2 linked regions of the Variovorax paradoxus B4 genome follow. The protein of the gene in region 1 binds, or shares a complex with, the protein of each later gene. Links are inferred from orthologs where the notes say so. Each region holds a gene or a part of one and is shown on either strand. Other genes may lie near its edges.

Region 1 (3,206 bases):
AAGCGCTGCTCGCCCGTGTAGCCGAGCGCGCCCGACATGAGGAGCAGCAGCGCCGGGCGCAGGCGTTTGCCGCCGGCGGAGATGATGTACTTCGAAACCTGGCTGACCAGGGGCACGCCGGTGTCGAGGCGCTGCGCAATCACACGGTCGACTTCGACCATGTCGCCGGCGATCAAATCCAGCACGGTGGCGGTGGGGGAGGTATCGGCGGCGTGAACTGGCAAGGCGTTTGCGCGCGGCGCGTCTGAATGCGAAAGTGACAGCGGCACAAGGCCGGAAGGCGCAGATTATAGGGAGGAGCGCGCGGCCTCCCGGCGGCCCTCCCGCTCGAACCATGTTAGCGCATGCAAACCGTGCTAGAATCTAGGGCTCTGCGGAATTCGCCGTAGAGCTCATTCCTTAAGAGGTTCACATGTACGCGGTCATAAAAACCGGCGGCAAGCAGTATCGCGTTGCTTCCGGCGAAAAAATTAAAGTAGAACAGATTGCTGCGGATGTAGGCCAGGAAATCGTGATCGATCAGGTTCTTGCAGTCGGCAACGGCAGCGAAATCAAGATCGGTACGCCCCTGGTGTCCGGCGCAACGGTGACAGTCACGGTACTGTCGCACGGCAAGCACGACAAGGTCGGCATCTTCAAGATGCGCCGTCGCAAGCACTATCAGAAACGTCAAGGCCATCGCCAGCAGTTCACCGAACTGCAAATCGGCGCGATCGCCGGCTAAGGAGCAGATTCCATGGCACAGAAAAAAGGCGGCGGCTCAACGCGAAACGGGCGCGATTCCAAGCCCAAGATGCTCGGTGTGAAGGCCTTCGGCGGCGAACTGATCAGCGCAGGCTCGATCATCGTGCGCCAGCGGGGCACCCAGTTCCACCCCGGCGTGAACGTCGGCGTGGGCAAGGACCACACGCTGTTTGCACTGGTGGACGGCCACGTGTCGTTCGGCGTCAAGGGCGCACTGAACAAGCACATGGTCAACGTGACCCCGGCATAAGCCCGAGTCACTTCGATCAGCTCGAAGCCCCGCTTTGCCGGGGCTTCTTCATTTGTACACTGGATACCCCATGAAGTTCGTCGACGAAGCCTTCATCGACATCGCCGCAGGCGATGGCGGCAACGGCTGCGTGTCGTTCCGTCATGAAAAATACAAGGAATTCGGCGGCCCCAATGGCGGCGACGGCGGCCGCGGCGGCCACGTCTACGCGGTAGCCGATTCCAATCTCAACACCCTGGTCGATTTCCGCTACTCGCGCCGCCACGAGGCCAGGCGCGGCGAGCACGGCATGGGCTCCGACATGTTCGGCGCCGCGGGCGACGACATCCTCCTCAAGATGCCCGTCGGCACCATCATCAGCGACGCCGAAACCGGTGAAGTGCTGTACGAGATGCTGAAGGAAGGCGAGGTCGTCACCATCGCCAAGGGCGGCGACGGCGGCTTCGGCAACATGCGCTTCAAGAGCGCCATCAACCGCGCCCCGCGCCAGAAGACACCGGGCTGGCCCGGCGAGAAGAAGAGCCTCAAGCTCGAGCTGAAGGTGCTCGCCGATGTCGGCCTGCTCGGCATGCCGAATGCGGGCAAGTCGACCTTGATCAGCGCCATCTCGAACGCGCGCCCGCGCATCGCCGACTACCCCTTCACCACGCTGCACCCGAACCTGGGCGTGGTGCGCGTCGGCCCGGAGCAGAGCTTCGTGGTGGCCGACCTGCCCGGCCTGATCGAAGGCGCGTCCGAAGGCGCTGGCCTCGGTCACCTCTTCCTGCGCCACCTGCAGCGCACGCGGCTGCTGCTGCATGTGATCGACATGGCACCGTTCGACGACGCCGTCGATCCGGTCGCCCAGGCCAAGGCCATCGTGGGCGAGCTGAAGAAGTACGACGCCGCGCTCTACGAAAAGCCGCGCTGGCTGGTGCTGAACAAGCTCGACATGGTGCCCGTGGACGAGCGCGCCGCGCGCGTGAAGGACTTCGTCAAGCGCCTGCGCTTCAAGGGCCCGGTGTTCGAGATCTCCGCGCTCACGCGCGAAGGCTGCGAGCATCTGGTGCAGGCCGTGTACCAGCAGGTCAAGGCGCAGCATGCGGCGGAACACGTGCCGGTCGAGGTCGATCCGCGCTTTGTCGAGCTGCCGCCCGAGCCTTCCTCTTCCTCCTCCTGACCGCCCACCAACACGCTGCATTCACGACCGCTACGCCCTCCAATGACCTCGAACTCCGGATCCACTGCCTTGCGGGATGCCCGCCGTATCGTCGTCAAGGTGGGCTCCAGCCTCGTGACCAACGAGGGGCGCGGTCTCGACGAGGCTGCCATCGGCGAATGGTGCCGGCAGTTGGCGGTGCTGGTGCAGGGCGGCCGCGAGGTCGTGATGGTGTCGAGCGGCGCCATTGCCGAAGGCATGAAGCGCCTCGGCTGGCGTACGCGGCCGCACGAGGTGCATGAACTCCAGGCCGCAGCGGCCGTCGGGCAGATGGGCCTGGCTCAGATGTACGAGACCAAGCTGCGCGAGAACCAGATCGGCAGCGCCCAGGTGCTGCTCACCCATGCCGACCTGGCCGACCGCGAGCGTTATCTCAATGCGCGCTCGACCCTCGTCACGCTGCTCGGGCTGGGCGTGGTGCCGGTCATCAACGAGAACGACACCGTCGTCAACGACGAGATCAAGTTCGGCGACAACGACACGCTGGGCGCGCTCGTGGCCAACCTGGTCGAAGCCGACGCGCTGGTCATCCTGACGGACCAGAAGGGCCTCTACACGGCCGACCCGCGCAAGGATCCGGACGCGAAGTTCGTGCACGAGGCGGCGGCCGGCGACCCGGCCCTCGAAGCGATGGCGGGCGGGGCGGGCTCCAGCCTCGGGCGCGGCGGCATGATCACCAAGATCCTTGCGGCCAAGCGCGCCGCCGGCTCGGGCGCCTCCACCGTGATCGCCTGGGGCCGCGAGCCCGACGCCCTGCTGCGCCTGACGCGCGGCGAATCCATCGGCACGCTGCTGGTGGCGCAGACGGCCAAGCACCAGGCGCGCAAGCGCTGGATGGCCGATCACCTGCAGTTGCGCGGCGCGGTCACCGTCGATGCCGGCGCGGCGGCCAAGGTGCGCGCCGAGGGCAAGAGCCTGCTGCCGATCGGCATGACCGGCGTCTCGGGAGAGTTTTCGCGCGGCGACGTGATCGCCGTGCGCGACATCGATGGCGTGGAACTCGCTCGCGGCCTT
Region 2 (3,307 bases), 780 kb from region 1 along the record:
CGAGGCCTTGCGAAGGCTGCAGGCCTCGAACGACGCGGCGTTCGACGCGAACCGGCGGGTGCGCGAGGCGAGGGCCGAGTTCGAGCGCGCGAAAACGCGCATGAGCCGCGGGGAGATTTCGGAAGTCCAGATGCTGGAAGACTTCCAGGGCCTGATGCTGGACCAGCAGCGGCTGGCCGCAGCCGATGGCGAACTGGCGATCGCCTGGATTGCCCTCGTGGCCAGCCTCGGAAGCCGCACGCCGGTGGTGCTGCGCGCGAGCCCTGCGCCGGAAGCCGCCGCCTTCCGCGCACGGCTCGGGCTCGTCGGGAGTTTCTGAGAAGCCTAGGTGCCGAAACGGTTCCCGTCCGCCGGCAGCACCGCTGCGGCGAGTCCGCGCAGCACGTCGCCCACCACGATCACCGCGGGGCTGGCGATGCCGGCTTCGGCAATGCCGGCCTGCAGCCTGTCGAGCGTGGTCGCGACCTGGCGCTGGTTCGGCAGGCTCGCATGCTGCACCACGGCCACGGGCGTGTCGCCGGGCAGGCCGTGCAGCAGTTCGCGTTCGATGTGGCCGGCGCCCGCCACGCCCATGTAGATCACGAGCGTGAGCCGCGCGCTGTGCGCGGTGGCGGCCAGGGCGCGCCAGTCGGTCGGGTCTTCGGCCGCGCCGGCGCCGGTCCTGGCGTGGCCGGTGACGAACACCACGCCCTGCGCATGGTCGCGGTGGGTGAGTGGCACGCCCAGCGAGGTGACGGCCGCGAGGCCGGCCGTGATGCCGTTGACCACCGTGCATTCGATGCCGGCCTCGCGCAGGTGCTCGACCTCTTCGCCGCCGCGGCCGAAGATGAAGGGGTCGCCGCCCTTGAGCCGGACCACGGTTTCGCCTTCGCGCACCGCGGTGATCATGAGCCGCTCGATGAAGGCCTGCGGCGTGCTCTTGCAGCCGCCGCGCTTGCCCACGTGCACGATGCGTGCATCGGGCCGCGCATACGACGCCAGGATGCTCTCGCTCACGAGGTCGTCCACCAGCAGCACGGTCGCGGCCTGGATCGCCTTGACGGCCTTGAGAGTCAGCAGTTCGGGGTCGCCGGGACCGGCGCCCACCAGCGTGCAGCTTCCGGCAGCGGATGAAGAAGTGGCTTTGTTCATGCGTGGGATGCCAGTTGCGTGATATGCCTCACCTGCGTTGCGATGGCCTCCGGCACGGGAAGCTCGCCATTCAGCACACGTCGCGTGTATTCGGCCGTGGTCGTGACGTCGATTTCTTTCGGCAGGCCCGGCACCTCGCTCGACGTGCCACTTTCCTGGGCCTGCAGTTCGCTGCGCACGCCGCGCACGAAGCCGTCGATCTGCGCGGTGCGGCGCGGGTCGGACACCACTTCGCCCTCGAGGCCGCGCGAGAGCAGGGCGGTCATGCCCATGAGCTCGAAGGTCTCGCCCATGGTCCGTGCGTATTCCGGATGGGTGTAGCTTGCCACGACCACGCAAGGGCCGGTGGTCGGCTGCATCAGCTTGACCACGCTGTGGCCAGGGTTGCGCAGGCCGACCACGCGGCGTACGTCGAGCAGCCGCTTGAGCGCGGGATTGAGCAGCTCGGTCGGCGCAAAGCCCACCTCGCCGCAGGGGATCTTGCGGATGGCCGACAGCGCGGGCACGTCCAGCGCCTCCAGCACGTTCGACGCCAGCACGCGCGAGGTTTCGGTGGCGCTGCCATGCACCAGCACCGGCAGGCCTTCGCGGGCCAGCAGCAGCGCCAGCAGCGGCGTGAGCACCGGCAGCCGGCGTGCGCCGTTGTAGCTCGGCAGCACGATGAGCGGCCGATCGGCGGCGGGCACATGATCGAGCCGCGCATGCGTGGCATCGAGGAAACCCGCCATCTCCTCGGGCGTTTCGCCCTTGATGCGCATGGCAAGGCAAAAGCCGCCGATCTCCAGGTCGGTGACGGTGCCGTCCAGCACCTGGCCGAACAGGTCCGTGGCCTGCTCGCGCGTGAGCGGCTTGGCGCCTCGCGCGCCGCGGCCGATTTCCTTGATGTATTGGCTGATTCCCATGGGTGCGCCGATTGTCCCGCAATGCTTATGCCGGAATGCGAGTCGGCTTATGCACCCTCCGCCACGGTTTCGGCCGGCGTGGCGCGCACCATGCGCTTGAGCTCGGGCAGGCAGGAGCCGCAGTTGGTACCGCATTTCAGCGTGCCCTGCAGGGCTGCCAGGCGCTCGTCGGGCGTGCCGGTGCAGCGGCCCAGTTCGGCCTGGATCGCCAGATCGGTCACGTTGAAGCAGGTGCAGACCGGATGTCCGCGCGACTGCACCGCCACGGGCGCGCGCGCGCCCGGCGACAGCAGCAGCCGGCCGTAGCTTTGCGCCGGAATCTCCTCGCGCAGCAGGGTGCCGATCCAGGCTTCGGCGCTGGTGTCGCCGCCCAGCAGGAAGGCTTCGAGGCCGGCGTTGCCGTCGGCGCGCCGCACCAGCCGTGCCACGCGGCTCTGGCCGCGCCGGCGGTCGGCGTAGCGCAGGGCATCGCTGCCGCGCAGGCCGAGCAGGCCTTCGATGCGATCGATGGTTTCATCGGCCGGCGCGTCGTGCGCGGCGGCGCGGAACAGGATGCCGCTGCGTTCCTCGCCCGGCGTGTTACCCGAGAACGGCACGCAGGTGGCAAACGGAAACATCGCCATCATCGGCTTGAGCGCCTGGTGCGCGGCCAGCGCGGCGTCGGGCGGCAGCCAGGCCATGGCCAGAAGCGACCACGGCAGCTCGGCCTTGAGGATCTTGACCGGCGTGTGCTTGAGTTCGGGCTGCTTCGAGCTGGGGCAGTAGGCCGAGGTGGTCAGCGCGTTGATGCCCGCCAGCGGCGTGCCGGTCGACGAGCAGCCGCTCAGGTATTCCTCGCCCCAGTGCATGGCGACGAAAGCCTGGCTCAGGCCGATCTCGGCGCTGGCCTGCGCGGGCAGCAGGATTGAGCCGCGCCTGGAGGTGAGGTGCACGAGGTCGCCGTCCTTCAGCTGGCGGCGCGCCATGTCCTGCGCGTTCATCTGCACCACCGGCTCGGCCACGTGGCCGAACAGGCGGCCGACCGTGCCGGTGCGGCTCATGCCGTGCCACTGGTCGCGCAGGCGGCCTGTGTTGAGCGAGAATGGATAGCGCGCCTCGCGCGCCTCGGCCACCGGCTTGTAGACGGTGTCGACGAAACGTGCGCGGCCGTCCGGCGTGGGGAAGATGCCGTCTTCGTAGAGGCGTGCGCGGCCGGTGGCCTCGCCTTCCTTCAGCGGCCATTGCTGCGGGCCCGCGGTGTCGAGCATCGCGTAGCTCATGCCGGTGATGTCGAG

The links.
Region 2: the proteins of cgtA (region 1) and ybiB are in contact, whole or in part, in a crystal structure (PDB 8BFT), measured with the Escherichia coli proteins. The link is inferred for Variovorax paradoxus B4 from one-to-one orthologs.

What each region holds. Positions count from the first base shown.
Region 1 is NC_022247.1:4,630,657-4,633,862, reverse strand. What follows is about bases 217-3,108. They hold cgtA (Obg family GTPase CgtA), read left to right. Parts: upstream 217-1,064; coding sequence 1,065-2,153; downstream 2,154-3,108. Other genes in these bases: proB (glutamate 5-kinase), read left to right, coding at 2,196-3,108; rpmA (50S ribosomal protein L27), read left to right, coding at 737-994; rplU (50S ribosomal protein L21), read left to right, coding at 413-724; VAPA_RS21625 (polyprenyl synthetase family protein), read right to left, coding at 217-224. Outside these bases: more of VAPA_RS21625, read right to left, coding at 1-216; more of proB, read left to right, coding at 3,109-3,206. UniProt on the Escherichia coli protein: An essential GTPase which binds GTP, GDP and possibly (p)ppGpp with moderate affinity, with high nucleotide exchange rates and a fairly low GTP hydrolysis rate.
Region 2 is NC_022247.1:3,848,071-3,851,377, reverse strand. Bases 81-3,073 are described here. They hold ybiB (DNA-binding protein YbiB), read right to left. Parts: upstream 2,034-3,073; coding sequence 1,128-2,033; downstream 81-1,127. Other genes in these bases: VAPA_RS17950 (nitrate reductase), read right to left, coding at 2,081-3,073; cobA (uroporphyrinogen-III C-methyltransferase), read right to left, coding at 325-1,131; VAPA_RS17965 (hypothetical protein), read left to right, coding at 81-319. In the rest of the region: more of VAPA_RS17965, read left to right, coding at 1-80; more of VAPA_RS17950, read right to left, coding at 3,074-3,307.